Regions from separate parts of the Enterobacter sp. MG-EB028 genome, predicted to be linked through region 2. Evidence: predicted binding sites of a transcription regulator. Region 2 holds the regulator's gene; each other region holds the start of a gene.
The links. The regulator LexA, encoded in region 2, represses DNA repair genes until DNA is damaged. The targets are predictions, from matches to a motif close to TNCTGTATGTACATACAGNA.

Region 1 (5,774 bases), 1.4 Mb from region 2:
TTGCGCAGTGCATCTCAATAATTGGTATTCCGGTCGGGCTCGCAAACTTTAAGATCGCCGCCATCGCCCTTTGGCCCGTCGGTCGCAGGGTGGTTCCGGTCGAAGTGGCCCAGGCGGCGCGTGAAGCGAACGCACGTCGTCGTTTTCAGTAAATAAGGACTGGCCGCGTTTATGCTAAGCCCACTGCTTCGCCGTTATACCTGGAACAGCGCCTGGCTCTACAACGTCAGGATTTTTATCGCGCTTTGCGGCACGGCTGCCCTGCCGTGGTGGCTGAATGATGTGAAACTCACCATCCCGCTCACGTTGGGGGTGGTGGCCGGAGCGCTGGCGGATCTGGACGATCGCCTGGCTGGCCGTTTGCGTAACCTGGTGATTACGCTCGTCTGTTTTTTTATCGCCTCCGCGTCCGTTGAGTTGCTCTTTCCCTGGCCCTGGCTGTTTGCCCTGGGCCTTACGCTTTCAACCAGCGGGTTTATTTTGCTGGGCGGTCTGGGGCAGCGCTATGCCACTATCGCCTTCGGTGCCTTGCTCATCGCCATCTATACCATGCTGGGAGTGTCACTTTACGACCAATGGTATCAGCAGCCGGTTCTGCTCTTGCTGGGGGCCATCTGGTATAACCTGCTGACGTTAACCGGGCATCTGATCTTCCCGGTTCGCCCTCTGCAGGATAATCTCGCCCGCAGCTTTGAGCAGTTAGCCCACTATCTGGAACTGAAATCCCGACTGTTCGACCCGGATATCGAGGAAGAAAGCCAGGCGCCGCTTTACGATCTGGCGCTGGCCAACGGCCAACTGGTCGCCACCCTAAACCAGACGAAAGCCTCGCTGCTTACCCGTCTGCGCGGGGATCGCGGCCAGCGCGGAACGCGAAGGACCTTACACTACTATTTTGCTGCTCAGGATATTCATGAACGCGCCAGCTCTTCGCACGTTCAGTACGCCGCTCTGCGCGAGAAGTTCCGCTACAGCGACGTGATGTTCCGCTTCCAGCGCCTGCTGTCCATGCAGTCTCAGGCATGCCAGCAGCTCGCACGATCCATTCTGCTGCGCACGCCCTATCAGCATGACTCACGCTTCGAACGGGTATTTAGCCATCTTGATGCGGCGCTCGACCGCGTGCAGGCCAGTGGAACGTCACCGGAACAGATCAAAGCGCTGGGTTTTCTGCTGAACAACCTGCGGGCGATTGATGCACAGCTGGCGACGATTGAGTCCGAGCAGGCGATGGCAATGCCGGGCAATGAGATAGACAACCAGCTCGCTGATGACAGCGTGCATGGCGTTAGCGATATGTGGCTGCGGCTGAGCCGCAATTTTACGCCGGAGTCGGCGCTGTTTCGCCACGCGGTGCGAATGTCCGTGGTCTTATGCGTGGGGTATGCTTTTATCCAGATAACCGGTTTGCACCACGGCTACTGGATCCTGCTGACCAGCCTGTTCGTCTGCCAGCCGAACTATAACGCCACCCGACACCGCCTGGCGCTGCGCATTATCGGCACGCTGGTCGGCGTCGCAATCGGCCTTCCGGTGCTCTATTTCGTGCCGTCTATTGAAGGACAGCTGATCCTGATCGTGATCACCGGCGTGTTGTTCTTCGCGTTTCGCAACGTACAGTACGCTCATGCCACCATGTTCATCACGCTGCTGGTTCTGCTCTGCTTTAACCTGCTGGGTGAAGGTTTCGAGGTCGCCCTGCCCCGTGTGATCGATACCCTTATTGGCTGCGCCATCGCCTGGGCCGCGGTCAGCTTTATCTGGCCGGACTGGCGTTTCCGTAACTTACCGCGCGTGTTAGACAGGGCCATGAACGCCAACTGTCGATATCTGGATGCCATCCTTGAGCAATACCATCAGGGTCGCGATAACCGTCTGGCTTACCGTATAGCCCGCCGCGATGCGCACAACAGCGATGCCGAGCTGGCCTCGGTCGTCTCCAACATGTCAACGGAGCCGCGCGCCACGGCGGAGATCCGTGAGACGGCTTTCCGGCTGCTCTGCCTGAACCATACCTTCACGAGCTATATTTCGACGCTGGGTGCCCACCGCGAGAAACTGACCAACCCGGGTATCCTCAGCCTGCTGGATGACGCGGTCTGTTATGTCGATGACGCTTTGCATCACCGGCCAGCCGATGAACCGCGCGTGAGACAAGCGCTGGATGAACTGACGCAACGTATAGCGCATCTGGAGCCCGGAAACGACAGCAAAGCGCCTCTGGTGTTACAGCAGATTGGCCTGCTCATCGCCTTGCTGCCTGAAATTTGCCGGCTGCAACAGCAAATCGCTACCTTGAGGAGTGATTTTCCTGTGGCGCAGGCAGCGCATTAAACCACTCCGTCAACTCCCGGCGAATGCCGGCCGGGAGTGCCGCCTCATGTAGCCCTTCAATAGCCCCTTCCAGCGCGAAAAGCACTTTGATACTAAGCGCTTTATTTTTCGCCCGCATTTTCAGCCAGCTCTCCCTGGCACCAAGCGCCCGCAGCGTTTCTTCGTTGGCAATGCCCGCTTCAAGGAGCAACACTTCCAGCTGAAAGGTCAGGTTTGGCAGATCTTTAAGTCGATTGCGCTGATGGCGCTGATAACGCTCTTTTCTCGCCGCATTGAGCGCGAACGAAGAGAGCTGAAGCAGACGCTCCCTGTCCTGCCATAACCCGTCATCCACCCGGTAATAGTTGAGAAGCACCGGGCGACCCCGCTTCATCAGGGTCAAAAAAGACGCAGCATTTTTTACACAGTATTTGGCGCTTTCTTCACAGGCTCGGAGGTAAAGCTCGCCATCTGACACCATGGCAAAAACCGCGTCATCCACCGCCAGGGTATAGCCGCCGAACAGCGCACGATGATGAATTTCACCCAGCGGTGAGAGGTATTCCTGGGATTTATAAATCCGTTCATAAGATATCTTTTTCATGATATTTCCCTTCAAAATCATAAAGTAACAACGAAGTTTCTTACTAGCGGATCCGTTAGCAGGAAAATAGGCAACTTAGCGTCGTTGAGCAAGATGATTTTTCGAAGGGCATCAATATTGAATGAATTTTGCGAGTCGCTTTCCGAAAATGAGGTTGATCTTTATGCATACAGGGGTTACTGTATATTCATACAGTAACTACAGGGCTGGAATGAAAATGTACACTTCAGGCTATGCAAATCGCTCAACTTCTCTCACCTCTACCGCGGGCAATGTCGCGCAAAACGCCGTTGGTGGTGCTTCGACGGGGCTTATTAGTGAAGTGGTTTATCGTGAAGACCAGCCCCTGTTGACCCAACTCCTGCTGCTGCCGCTATTACAGCAGCTTGGTCAGCAATCTCGCTGGCAACTCTGGCTGACGCCACAGCAGAAACTGAGCCGTGAATGGGTGCAGTCCGCAGGCCTGCCCCTGGCTAAGGTGATGCAGATCAACCAACTTTCACCGTGTGATACCGTCGAGTCGATGATTCGAGCGTTGCGCACCGGAAATTACAGCGTGGTGATCGGGTGGTTACCGGAAGAATTGACGGAAGAGGAACATTTTCGTCTGACCGAAGCGGCTGAAGAAGGGAATGCGATCGGGTTTATCATGCGCCCGGTTCGTCCAGATTCTTATCGCAGAGGACAACTTTCTGGGCTAAAAATTCACTCAAATTTGTATCATTGAGTGAAATTAAGATTTTTCCTGGAATTTTTTTTGACCGCAAGATGCGGTTTTAGTTCCCGGCCTCAAAATTCCGGCAAGGCTTGTCTGGTGCGGTTCTCCTTAATTTTATTGCACAAAATTCGTTCTAAAAATGTTAAATAATAGGTATACGGAACTTTTTTTTTCATATGCCTGACAGACTTCACACTTGTAAGTTTTCAGCTACGTTGTAGACTTTACATCGCCAGGGGTGCTCGGCCTAAGCCGAAGATATCGGTAGATTTATATTTGACCACGCCCCCCGGTGAAGGATTTAACCGTGATTCTCTCTTGAGACCTTCATGGCGAATTTTGGATGATAACGAGGCGCAAAAAATGAAAAAGACAGCTATCGCGATTGCAGTGGCACTGGCTGGCTTCGCTACCGTAGCGCAGGCCGCTCCGAAAGATAATACCTGGTATGCAGGTGGTAAACTGGGCTGGTCTCAGTTCCATGACACTGGCTGGTACAACAGCAGCCTGAACAACGATGGCCCTACTCACGAGAGCCAGCTTGGTGCAGGTGCGTTCGGTGGCTATCAGGTTAACCCGTATGTTGGCTTTGAAATGGGTTACGACTGGTTAGGTCGTATGCCATACAAAGGCGATACCATCAATGGCGCTTTCAAAGCTCAGGGCGTTCAGCTGACCGCTAAACTGGGTTACCCAGTAACTGACGATCTGGACGTGTACACCCGTCTGGGCGGCATGGTATGGCGTGCAGACTCCAGCAACAACATCGCTGGCGACGACCATGACACTGGCGTTTCCCCAGTATTCGCTGGTGGCGTTGAGTGGGCTATGACCCGTGACATCGCTACCCGTCTGGAATACCAGTGGGTTAACAACATCGGTGACGGTGCTACCGTTGGCGTTCGTCCAGACAACGGCATGCTGAGCGTAGGTGTTTCCTACCGTTTCGGCCAGCAGGAAGATGCAGCACCAGTTGTTGCTCCAGCGCCGGCTCCAGCTCCAGAAGTACAGACCAAGCACTTCACTCTGAAGTCTGACGTTCTGTTCAACTTCAACAAAGCGACCCTGAAACCAGAAGGTCAGCAGGCACTGGATCAGCTGTACACCCAGCTGAGCAACCTGGATCCTAAAGACGGTTCTGTAGTGGTTCTGGGCTTCACCGACCGCATCGGTTCTGACGCTTACAACCAGAAACTGTCTGAGAAACGTGCTCAGTCTGTTGTTGATTACCTGATCTCTAAAGGTATCCCAGCTAACAAGATCTCCCCACGTGGTATGGGCGAATCTAACCCAGTTACTGGCAACACCTGTGACAACGTTAAAGCTCGCGCTGCACTGATCGACTGCCTGGCACCAGATCGTCGCGTAGAGATCGAAGTTAAAGGCGTTAAAGACGTTGTAACTCAGCCAGCGGCATAAGTTATCGTCTTATAAAAAAAACCCCGCCATGCGGGGTTTTTTATTGTCTTAAGAAAACAAAAATCTACTTTTTGCCCAACAACGCCTGAAGGTCGTTTTTCAGCGACGACATCTGGTTAGCGTACTTCTCTTTATGTTCGGCATCCTCAATCAACTGCACGATGGTTTCCGACAGGGTCTTACCACGCCGTTGCGCCAGCCCAGCCAGACGCTGCCAGACCACGAATTCAAGATCGATGGACTTTTTCCGGGTATGCTGATGCTCAGCATTAAAATGCCGTTTACGTCGCGCGCGGATAGTTTGCTTCATCCGGTTTAGCAACGCAGGATTAATGTGCTTCTCAATCCAGCCATTAACCTGTACCGGTTCATTTTCGAGGGTCAGCAAAATATCCACGGCTTCTTGCGCAGCGCTGGCTTCGATGTAGCAGGTGATCAGCTCCCCTTCACGGTGCTTTTTGACCAGGTACTTCCATTTCCAGCCGCTTTCGAGATTTTCCAGTTGTTGATATTTCATTGCGATCTCAGTGTTACCACGTAACTCTGTTCAGAATATCAGTTTTTTAGCAATCTGCTGAAAAGAAATCATATCCTGTGAGTGAATGCGGCCAATCCGCCTGCTGAAATACCCGATCCTGCTTGGGTAGAGCCCCCCGCTTACGGTATACTCCACGCTTTTACATCTGACTAAAAAACATCAACTTTGACCATTACGAAACT
Region 2 (5,774 bases):
GAGCCCCAAAGACCGTCAGAGCGCCGAAACAGATCTGAAGCAGCAGCGAACGCAGCATGATGTCACGGTTGAGCGCCAGCAGCCTGCGGATATTGCCGCGCCATGCTGTTTTGAGCAGCGCAAGGGAGATCCCGCGCATCGCCAGCACGCGCCAGACCATCCACAAGCCAATGAAAAAGGTCCCGTATTCTGCAATCGCCGTCGCCAGTGCCGCCCCGCGTACGTCCATATGCAGGCCTATCACCAGCCAGAGATCGAGCACAATGTTGAGAAGGTTTCCCACGACCAGCAAAATCACTGGCGCACGGGCATATTGCACGCCCAGTAACCAACCCAGCAGAACCAGGTTTGCCAGCGAAGCGGGCGCGCTAAGCCAGCGAATTTCCAGGAAGCGACGCGCCTGCTCCAGTACCGCCTCGCTGCCGCCAACGACCTGGAGTGCAAGGTCGATCAGGGGCGTGCGCAGTAAAACAATCAACATTCCCGCGCCCAGCGCCAGGATCAGCGGCTGCACCAGCGCACGCGCCAGACGTAACGGGTCTTTCGCACCGTACGCCTGTGCCGTGAGCCCGGTAGTACTCATACGTAAAAAGAGCAGCAGCATAAACAGGAAGCTGGTTGCCGTCGCCCCAATCGCCACGCCGCCAAGATAAACAGGGGAATCGAGATGACCAATAACGGCCGTGTCGACCAGACCCAGCAAGGGCACGGTGATATTGGAGAAAATCATCGGCAGGGCAAGACGCCACAATGCCTTATCTGAAGCCGTCAGCAGTGACATGAGAAATACCGGGAATGGAAGACGAAGCAGGCTACAGCGAAAGCGTAGCCTGTCAGGAAGAGATTACAGCCATTCGCCGTTGCGAATCACGCCTACTGCCAGACCTTCAATGGAGAAGCTCTGTTCGCGGAGGTCGACCACAATCGGGGTGAACTCGTTGTTTTCAGGCAACAGCTGGACGGTGTTACCCTGTTTTTTCAGGCGCTTAACGGTCACTTCGTCATCAATGCGCGCCACCACCACCTGGCCGTTCCGCACATCCTGCGTTTTGTGAACGGCCAGCAGGTCGCCATCAAGAATGCCGATGTCTTTCATCGACATCCCGCTAACGCGCAGCAGGAAATCAGCGCTCGGCTTGAACATACCAGGATCGACCTGGTAGTGGCCTTCTATATGCTGTTGTGCCAGCAGCGGTTCACCTGCGGCAACGCGGCCTATCAGAGGAATGCCCGTCTCTTCTTCCACCAGCAGGCGGATACCACGCGACGCGCCTGACACAATCTCAATTACACCCTTACGCGCCAGCGCTTTCAGGTGTTCCTCGGCAGCATTCGGAGAACGGAAGCCCAGACGCTGCGCGATTTCCGCACGCGTGGGTGGCATACCCGTCTGGCCGATATGATCCCGAATGAGATCAAACACCTCTTGCTGCCTGGTCGTTAATGCTTTCATTCCGCCCCCTGGGTGTATATACAGTTATGCTGTGAGTATATACAGTCAAAGGCGATTTTGGAACCAAAAACTGCACAAAAAACCAGGGACTTAATTATTCCTCGAGGCTCATCGGAAATGTGACCAAAGCAGCGTGACCCAGGTAATAGCTGCAGTGATAATTGCCAGCAGCACAGCGGCAGAACCCATATCTTTCGCGCGGCCAGAAAGCTCGTGGAAATCTGAGCCGATCCGGTCAACAACGGCCTCAATAGCGCTATTGAGAATTTCCACTATCATCACCAGAAGTACGGAACCGATGAGAAGCACGCGGGTAATGGCATCTACATCAAGGAAACAGGCGATGATAACCGCGACGATAGCGGCGACACCTTCCTGGCGAAAAGCAGCTTCATTAACCCACGCGGCACGGAAACCTTTCCATGAATAGCCAGCGGCTTTGATGATACGCGTTAACCCAGTGGTATTATTGGCCATTAAAAGAACCTTTTTTAAAAAAGAGCGTCAGTAACAGGAGCAGCAGCGCGTTTCGCTGCCGCCTGAAGTATGACGGGTAACAACAGAAATTTTGCGCGCTTTCTGTTATCCTTGCGCCGCAATTGCATTATTAACCAGAGGCTTTACATCGTTTATGTCCGGCTGGCCACGAATTTACTACAAATTACTTAATTTACCATTAAGCATCCTGGTAAAAAGCAAGTCTATCCCAGCAGAACCCGCGCTGGAACTGGGGCTCGATACGTCGCGCCCTATTATGTACGTTTTGCCTTATAACTCGAAGGCAGATCTGCTGACGCTTCGCGCCCAGTGTCTGGCGCATGATTTACCCGACCCGCTTGAACCGCTGGAAGTTGACGGCACTTTGCTGCCGCGCTACGTGTTCATCCACGGCGGGCCGCGCGTGTTTACCTATTACACGCCGAAAGAAGAGTCCATCAAGCTGTTCCACGACTATCTCGACCTGCACCGCAGCAATCCTGACCTGGATGTGCAGATGGTGCCGGTATCGGTAATGTTTGGTCGCCGCCCGGGCCGTGAAAAAGGTGAAGAGAACCCACCGCTGCGCATGCTTAACGGCATTCAGAAGTTCTTCGCGGTCTCCTGGCTGGGACGCGACAGCTTTGTGCGATTCTCCCCTTCCGTCTCCCTTCGCCGGATGGCGGACGAGCACGGCACTGACAAGATCATCGCGCAAAAACTGGCGCGCGTGGCGCGTATGCACTTCGCCCGTCAGCGCCTGGCGGCTGTAGGGCCACGCCTCCCGGCGCGTCAGGACCTGTTCAACAAGCTGCTGGCCTCTAAAGCGATTGCCCGCGCCGTTGAAGACGAAGCGCGCAGCAAGAAAATTTCGCATGAGAAAGCCCAGCAGAACGCCATTGCGCTGATGGAGGAGATCGCAGCGAACTTCTCTTACGAGATGATTCGCCTGTCCGATCGTATTCTCGGCTTTACCTGGAACCGCCTGTATCAGGGCATCAACGTTCATAACGCCGAACGTGTGCGGCAGCTGGCGCACGATGGCCATGAGATTGTCTATGTCCCCTGCCACCGCAGCCACATGGACTATCTGCTTCTCTCCTACGTGCTCTATCACCAGGGGCTGGTACCGCCGCACATTGCCGCTGGTATTAACCTGAACTTCTGGCCAGCAGGCCCGATTTTCCGCCGTCTGGGTGCGTTCTTTATTCGTCGTACCTTCAAGGGCAACAAGCTCTACTCCACCGTGTTCCGCGAGTATCTCGGCGAGCTGTTCAGCCGCGGCTATTCAGTGGAGTACTTCGTGGAGGGCGGTCGTTCCCGTACCGGTCGCCTGCTCGATCCGAAGACCGGCACGCTCTCGATGACCATTCAGGCGATGCTGCGCGGAGGAACCCGTCCGATCACGCTGGTGCCAATTTACATTGGCTATGAGCACGTGATGGAAGTGGGCACGTACGCCAAAGAGCTGCGTGGTGCGACCAAAGAGAAAGAGAGCCTGCCGCAGATGCTGCGCGGCCTGAGCAAGTTACGCAACCTGGGTCAGGGCTACGTGAACTTTGGCGAGCCGATGCCGCTGATGACGTATCTGAACCATCATGTTCCGGAGTGGCGCGAGTCTATCGATCCTATCGAAGCGGTTCGTCCGGCCTGGCTGACGCCAACGGTGAACGGTATCGCGTCCGAGCTGATGGTGCGCATTAACAACGCCGGTGCGGCCAATGCCATGAACCTGTGCTGTACGGCGCTGCTGGCTTCCCGTCAGCGCTCCCTGACTCGTGAACAGCTCACGGAGCAGCTGGACTGCTACCTGGACATGATGCGCAACGTGCCGTACTCGGTTGATTCGACGGCCCCTTCTGCTACCGCCAGCGAGCTTATCGATCACGCGCTGCAGATGAACAAGTTTGAAGTCGAGAAAGACACGATCGGCGATATCATCATTCTGCCGCGCGAGCAGGCGGTACTGATGACGTACTACCGCAACAACATCGCTCATATGCTGATGCTGCCGTCGCTCATGGCGGCCATTATCACCCAGCATCGCCGCATCTCACGCCAGGAGCTGTTGCGCCACGTTGAGACGCTCTACCCGATGCTGAAAGCGGAGCTGTTCCTGCGCTGGAGCAAGGAACAGCTGGCCGTTGAGCTGGATAAACTGACGGAAGAGCTGCGCCGTCAGGGGCTGATTACCGTTGCAAACGACGAACTGCATATCAATCCGTCACGCTCCCGTACCCTGCAACTGCTGGCGGCCGGTGCGCGTGAAACGCTCCAGCGCTACGCCATTACGTTCTGGCTGCTGAGCGCGAACCCGTCGATCAACCGCGGCACGCTGGAGAAAGAGAGCCGGACACTGGCACAGCGCCTGTCCGTTCTGCACGGCATTAACGCCCCTGAATTCTTCGACAAAGCGGTCTTTAGCTCCCTGGTGCTGACGCTGCGTGACGAAGGCTTCATCAGCGATACGGGCGATGCCGAGCCGGAAGAGACGCTGAAGGTTTACCAGATGCTGGCTGAGCTGATTACCTCGGACGTGCGCCTGACGATTGAGAGCGCCACGCAGGGCGAGTGATGTTAAAAAGCCGGGTAGTGGTTTCACCTGACCCGGCCTGGCGTTCTGCATAATATAAAGGCCCGGTAAGCGCTAACGCTACCGGGCCTTATTTTTGAGCCTTCTTAAATCACCGCATTCAGCTCAGCAGCGTAAAGGCAATCATCCCGACAATCGCACCCGTCGTGCCGAGGATGGTTTCCATCAGCGTCCAGGTTTTCAGGGTTTGCGCTTCGGTCGCGCCGGTAAACTTACCGAACAGCCAGAAGCCCGCGTCGTTAACGTGCGAGACCACAATCGAACCACCCGCGATACAGATAGACAGTGCGGCCATCTGCGCACCCGAGTAGTTGAGCTGTTCAATTACCGGCATCACCAGACCTACGGCGGTTAAGCACGCCACGGTTGCAGAACCCTGAATGATACGCACCGCCGCAGCCAGCACGAAGCAGGTTACCGCAATCGGCAGCCCCATCCCGGTCAGCGCTTCTCCCAGAGCCGGCCCCACACCGGAATCGACCAGCACCTGCTTGAACACGCCGCCCGCACCGATCACCAGCAGGATGATACCCGCAGGCTGCAGCGCGGCACCGCAGATCTCCATCACGCGGTCTTTTGGCATCCCCTGGCGCATCGCCAGGCCGTAAATCGCCACCAGACAGGCCACCAGGATCGCCGTGAACGGGTGACCGATGAACTCAAACCATTCGTAAGCGGTAGAACCGACCGGCACAAAGCGCGCGGCGATGGTTTTCAGGCCCACCAGCACCAGCGGGAGCAGGATCAGCGACAGGCTGAAGCCGAAGGACGGCATTTTGCCCTCGCCCAGGTGCGGCTCGGTGATGTCATCAGGAATGTGTAGCTCAACGTAGCGGCTGATGAAGTTACCCCACAGCGGGCCGGCAATAATCATCCCCGGGATTGCCGCGCACAGGCCAATCAGGATCATCCAGCCAAAGTCAGCGTGCATCTGGGACGCCAACAGCATCGGCGCAGGCCCAGGCAGCAGAAACGCTGCGGCTGCCGCCACGCCCGCAAACAGCGGAATGACCAGCTTGACGAGGTTAGTGCCGGTATGGCGCGCCATAGAAAACGCGACGCTGATGAGCAGCACAACGGCCACTTCAAAGAACAGGGGCAGTGCGCAAATCAGACCGGCCAGGCCAATCGCGTAGTGCGCGCGGCTGTGACCGAACGATTTCAGCATCTTGACGGCAATCTGGTCGACCGCGCCCGTCTCGTGCAGAATCTTGCCAAACATCGCGCCCAGCGCGACCACAATCGCCAGGA
Region 3 (5,774 bases), 580 kb from region 2:
TCCGCGGCCTGCGTCTGGACTTCAAAAAGGGCAATCTGGATGCGAACCACTACCGCACCGGCATCGCGGAACACATCAAGCAGGCGATTATCGAGCAGGAGCGCCTGGGGCTGGACGTGCTGGTGCACGGCGAAGCCGAGCGTAACGATATGGTGGAATACTTCGGTGAACACCTGGACGGCTTCGTCTTTACCCAAAACGGCTGGGTGCAGAGCTACGGCTCCCGCTGCGTGAAGCCGCCGGTGGTCATCGGTGACGTCAGCCGTCCGGAACCGATCACGGTTGAGTGGGCGAAGTACGCGCAGTCCCTGACCGACAAGCCGGTGAAAGGCATGCTCACCGGCCCGGTTACCATTCTCTGCTGGTCGTTCCCGCGTGAAGACGTGACCCGCGAGACCATTGCCAAACAGATTGCGCTGGCGCTGCGTGATGAAGTGGCGGATCTGGAAGCGGCGGGGATTGGCATCATCCAGATTGACGAACCGGCGCTGCGCGAGGGTTTACCGCTGCGCCGCAGCGACTGGGATGCTTACCTGCAGTGGGGCGTGGAAGCGTTCCGCATCAACGCTGCGGTGGCTAAGGACGATACCCAGATCCACACCCACATGTGTTACTGCGAATTTAACGACATCATGGATTCGATTGCCGCGCTGGACGCTGACGTGATCACCATCGAGACCTCGCGTTCAGACATGGAGCTGCTGGAGTCGTTTGAAGAGTTCGACTATCCGAATGAAATCGGGCCGGGCGTGTACGACATTCATTCTCCGAACGTCCCGAGCGTGGAGTGGATTGAAGCCCTGCTGAAAAAAGCGGCCCAGCGCATCCCTGCAGAGCGCCTGTGGGTGAACCCGGACTGCGGACTGAAAACGCGCGGCTGGCCAGAGACGCGCGCGGCGCTCGCCAACATGGTGAAGGCGGCGCAGAATTTGCGTCAGGCGTAGGTGCTGGATTGCCCGGTAAGGCGTAGCCGCCACCGGGCTTTTTTGTTATTACGCCTTCTTACCGCCGTACTGGCTAAACCACGCCAGCATCCGCTGCCAGCCATCTTTAGCCGATTCAGCGTGATAGCTCGGACGATAATCCGCGTTAAACGCATGCCCGGCATCCGGATACACCACGATCTCCGCCTTCGCATTGGCCGCACGGAGCGCATGGCGCATGGTCTCTACCGAATCCAGCGAAATACCAGTGTCCTGTCCACCGTAAAGCCCTAACACGGGGGCATTTAACTCGGTGGCGATATCGACGGGATGTTTCGGTGAATTCAGCGTTTTTTCACCCACCAGTTTGCCGTACCAGGCGACAGCGGCTTTGAGCTGCGGGTTATGCGCGGCATACAGCCAGCTAATGCGTCCGCCCCAGCAGAAACCGGTGACCAGCAGACGATGCGGATCGCCGCCGTTGCGCGCCGCCCAGCTGGCGACGTGATCGAGATCGGCCAGCACCTGCGCGTCCGGGACTTTGCTGACCAGGTTGCTGAGCAATGTTGGAATATCGCTGTAGTCGTTCGGATCGCCCTGACGGAAGTAGAGCTCTGGCGCAACGGCCAGATACCCTTCCAGCGCCAGCCGGCGGCAGAGGTCGCGAATGTGTTCGTGAACACCAAATATCTCCTGAATCACAATCACGATGGGCAGCGGGCCGTCTGCCGATTTTGGCCGTGCGTGATAAGCAGGCATATTCTCCCCCTGCGAGGGAATGGAGGTCTCACCCGCGGTAATTGCCGCTTCTGGCGTCGACACGATGGTTGAAGCATGTGGGGCCGCAGCAGGTGCAAAACCGATTTTTTCAGTCATGGCATTCTCCGTACCAATGAGTTAGCGCAAAGGTAAATATAGACACCAGGTTAACAACTCACAGTGCCTTAAACGGTCTATCTTTTGTGCAGCACCTGGCGATATAACTTGTTAATGTGATGTAAATCACTTTTTTATGGAAATTCAATGTAATCATTTTCATTCATGGTGAGGTGCGTCACGAAAATATGCTTACTGCTTCTGTAAAGTACCGTTTTACTTCTTCTGACTAACCGACCCACAGAGGAGTCACCTATGTCTAAGTCTGATGTTTTTCATCTCGGCCTCACTAAAAACGATTTACAAGGGGCTACGCTCGCTATCGTCCCTGGCGATCCGGAGCGTGTGGAAAAGATCGCCGCGCTGATGGATAAGCCGGTCAAGCTGGCTGCCCATCGTGAATTCACCACCTGGCGCGCAGAGCTGGATGGCAAAGCGGTGATTGTGTGCTCTACCGGTATCGGTGGCCCGTCTACCTCGATTGCGGTTGAAGAGCTGGCGCAACTGGGCATTCGTACTTTCCTGCGTATCGGTACCACCGGCGCTATTCAGCCGCACATCAACGTCGGCGACGTGCTGGTGACGACCGCGTCCGTGCGTCTGGACGGCGCGAGCCTGCACTTTGCGCCGATGGAATTCCCGGCAGTGGCTGATTTCGAGTGCACCACCGCGCTGGTTGAAGCGGCGAAATCCGTGGGCGCAACCACTCACGTGGGCGTAACCGCCTCTTCCGATACCTTCTACCCGGGCCAGGAGCGTTACGACACCTTCTCTGGCCGCGTGGTAAGCCGCTTCAAAGGCTCAATGGAAGAGTGGCAGTCTATGGGCGTGATGAACTACGAAATGGAATCCGCAACGCTGCTGACCATGTGCGCAAGCCAGGGTCTGCGTGCCGGTATGGTGGCGGGCGTTATCGTCAACCGTACCCAGCAGGAGATCCCGAACGCCGAAACCATGAAGCAGACCGAAAGTCATGCGGTGAAAATCGTGGTTGAAGCGGCTCGCCGCCTGATCTAGTTCTCCTCTCTGAGATAAAAGGCCGACGCGTTCGGCCTTTATTTTTTGCGTAGCGCCTCGCAGGAAAACCCTTTCAAACTGGACGTTTATACAGCACAATCTTATTTTGTGCGGGTAATACGTTGATGCAGGGGGCATTGTGGATATCTCAATCCTGATTTATGCGGTGATTGCGCTGGCGGGCGTAGGGATAGGCTGGCTGATTTCCAGTTACCAGCACGCGCAGCAGAAAGCCGAGCAGCTGGCTGAGCGGGAAGAGATCGTCGCCGAGCTTAGCGCGGCAAAACAACAGGTTGCGCTGAGCGACCACTGGCGCGACGAGTGCGAGCTGCTCAATAACGAACTGCGTAACCTGCGTGATATCAATACCTCGCTGGAGGCCGATCTCCGCGAAGTGACTACCCGCCTTGAGTCCACTCAGTTGCACGCCGAAGACAAAATCCGCCAGATGATCAACAGCGAGCAGCGCCTCAGCGAGCAGTTTGAGAACCTCGCTAACCGCATTTTCGAGCACAGCAACCGCCGCGTTGACGAACAGAATCGCCAGAGCCTGAACAGCCTCCTGACGCCGCTGCGCGAACAGCTGGACGGCTTTCGCCGTCAGGTGCAGGACAGCTTTGGTCAGGAAGCCCGCGAGCGCCACACGCTGGCCCATGAGATTCGCAATCTTCAGCAGCTGAATGCGCAGATGGCACAGGAGGCGGTCAACCTGACGCGGGCGCTGAAAGGCGATAACAAAACTCAGGGTAACTGGGGGGAAGTGGTACTTACCCGCGTGCTGGAAGCCTCCGGCCTGCGGGAAGGATATGAATACGAAACGCAGGTAAGTATCGAAAACGACGCCCGCTCGCGCATGCAGCCGGATGTGATTGTGCGGCTGCCACAGGGCAAAGATGTGGTCATTGACGCCAAAATGACGCTGGTGGCTTATGAGCGTTACTTCAATGCCGAAGATGACTACACGCGCGAATCGGCGCTGCAGGAGCACATTGCTTCCGTGCGTAACCATATTCGCCTGCTGGGCAGAAAGGATTATCAGCAGCTGCCGGGGCTGCGCTCGCTGGACTACGTGCTGATGTTTATCCCGGTCGAACCCGCGTTTTTGCTGGCGCTCGACAGACAGCCTGAGCTTATCACTGAAGCGCTGAAAAATAACATTATGCTGGTCAGCCCCACCACGCTGTTAGTGGCCTTGCGGACCATTGCCAACCTGTGGCGCTATGAGCACCAGAGCCGCAATGCCCAGCAGATTGCCGATCGCGCCAGCAAGCTGTACGACAAAATGCGTCTGTTCGTGGACGATATGTCTTCCGTCGGACAAAGCCTGGACCGTGCGCAGGATAACTACCGCCAGGCGATGAAAAAGCTCTCCTCGGGGCGTGGCAACCTGCTTGCGCAGGCTGAAGCATTCCGCAGCCTGGGGGTGGAGGTTAAACGCGAGATTAATCCGGAATTGGTCGAACAGGCGACAGCGCAGGACGAAGAGTTCCGTCTGCGTGAGGGCAGGGATGAACAAAATACCCTCAGCCAGGACAACGATTTAGCGGCAGGTTTATCGCCAGATGAACAGCCGGCGCGTTTCTTTCGCGGTGGTTGAATCGTAGGGCAATTGCGCCCAATCTGTTACACTTCACGAACATTTGACTGATTAGCAGGCTCTGAGATGGTTGACGATTCACAAGACACGACGCACTTTGGCTTTCAGACAGTAGCCAAAGCGCAGAAAGCTGACATGGTGGCCCACGTATTTCATTCCGTGGCGGCGAAGTACGATGTGATGAATGACTTGATGTCGTTCGGCATTCATCGCTTGTGGAAGCGCTTCACCATTGACTGCAGCGGTGTGCGTCGTGGACAAACGGTTCTCGATCTGGCTGGCGGTACGGGCGATCTGACGGCGAAATTCTCCCGTCTGGTGGGTGAAACCGGTCGCGTTGTACTGGCTGATATTAATGACTCCATGCTTAAAATGGGACGCGAAAAGCTGCGTAACATCGGCGTGGTGGGTAACGTGGAATACGTGCAGGCCAACGCCGAAGCGCTGCCGTTCCCGGACAATACCTTTGACTGCATCACTATTTCCTTCGGTCTGCGTAACGTCACCGATAAAGAAAAAGCGCTGCGCTCCATGTACCGCGTGCTGAAGCCGGGTGGACGCCTGCTGGTGCTCGAGTTCTCTAAACCGATTATCGACCCGCTGAGCAAAGCCTACGACGCCTATTCCTTCCACGTGCTGCCGCGTATTGGCGAGCTGGTGGCAAACGACGCGGAAAGCTATCGCTATCTGGCGGAATCAATTCGCATGCACCCGGATCAGGACACCTTAAAAGCCATGATGCAGGATGCAGAATTTGAGAACGTTGAATACTTCAACATGACGGCGGGTGTCGTCGCGCTGCATCGCGGTTACAAATTCTGAGTGGAGGTGTCCCGTGCCCTTTAAACCCTTAGTCACCGCAGGCATCGAGAATGTGCTGAATGCCTTCCTGTATCGCGCTCCGGCGCTGAAAGCCGCACGTCAGCGGCTAAACGGGAAGGTACTGCGCATTGTATTAAAAGAGTTCTCGACGCCGCTCGTGCTGGTCTTCAGCGAACGCCAGCTTGACGTTCTGGGTGAGTGGGAAGGCGAGGCTGATTGCTCGGTCATTACCCATATGAGCGTGCTGCCAAAATTGCGCGATCGCCAGCAATTAACGGCGCTTATCCGCAGCGGTGAGCTGGAAGTAGAAGGTGACATCCAGGTCGTGCAGAACTTTGTTGCGCTCAGCGATCTGGCTGAATTCGATCCGGCAGAGCTGCTGGCGCCTTTTATTGGTGACATCGCCGCTGAAGGGATCGGGAAAGTTATTCATGGCGGCACGGCGTTCCTGCGCAAAAATCTGCAACGTCAACAGCGCTATGCCGCGGAAGTACTGACGGAAGAGTGGCGCATGGCCCCCGGACCGCTGGAAGTGGCGT

Region 1: a site for LexA is predicted at 3,095-3,114, ahead of sulA (SOS-induced cell division inhibitor SulA). Genes of this name have one in related genera too.
Region 3: a site for LexA is predicted at 2,893-2,912, ahead of rmuC (DNA recombination protein RmuC). Genes of this name have one in related genera too.

What each region holds. Positions count from the first base shown of each region.
Region 1 covers NZ_CP195079.1:1,739,820-1,745,593, reverse strand. Annotated here, with positions in the region: gene ACR42C_RS08165 (YccF domain-containing protein) at 1-152, shown strand, start outside; gene yccS (YccS family putative transporter) at 172-2,334, shown strand; gene ACR42C_RS08155 (TfoX/Sxy family DNA transformation protein) at 2,291-2,917, opposite strand; gene sulA (SOS-induced cell division inhibitor SulA) at 3,135-3,644, shown strand; gene ompA (porin OmpA) at 3,999-5,054, shown strand; gene matP (macrodomain Ter protein MatP) at 5,119-5,571, opposite strand; gene ACR42C_RS08135 (AAA family ATPase) at 5,758-5,774, shown strand, end outside.
Region 2 covers NZ_CP195079.1:324,798-330,571, reverse strand. Annotated here, with positions in the region: gene dinF (MATE family efflux transporter DinF) at 1-781, opposite strand, end outside; gene lexA (transcriptional repressor LexA) at 845-1,453, opposite strand; gene ACR42C_RS01445 (diacylglycerol kinase) at 1,562-1,930, opposite strand; gene plsB (glycerol-3-phosphate 1-O-acyltransferase PlsB) at 2,085-4,505, shown strand; gene gntU (gluconate transporter) at 4,624-5,774, opposite strand, start outside.
Region 3 covers NZ_CP195079.1:4,624,851-4,630,624, reverse strand. Annotated here, with positions in the region: gene metE (5-methyltetrahydropteroyltriglutamate--homocysteine S-methyltransferase) at 1-944, shown strand, start outside; gene ACR42C_RS21925 (dienelactone hydrolase family protein) at 993-1,799, opposite strand; gene udp (uridine phosphorylase) at 2,055-2,816, shown strand; gene rmuC (DNA recombination protein RmuC) at 2,956-4,413, shown strand; gene ubiE (bifunctional demethylmenaquinone methyltransferase/2-methoxy-6-polyprenyl-1,4-benzoquinol methylase UbiE) at 4,480-5,235, shown strand; gene ubiJ (ubiquinone biosynthesis protein UbiJ) at 5,249-5,774, shown strand, end outside.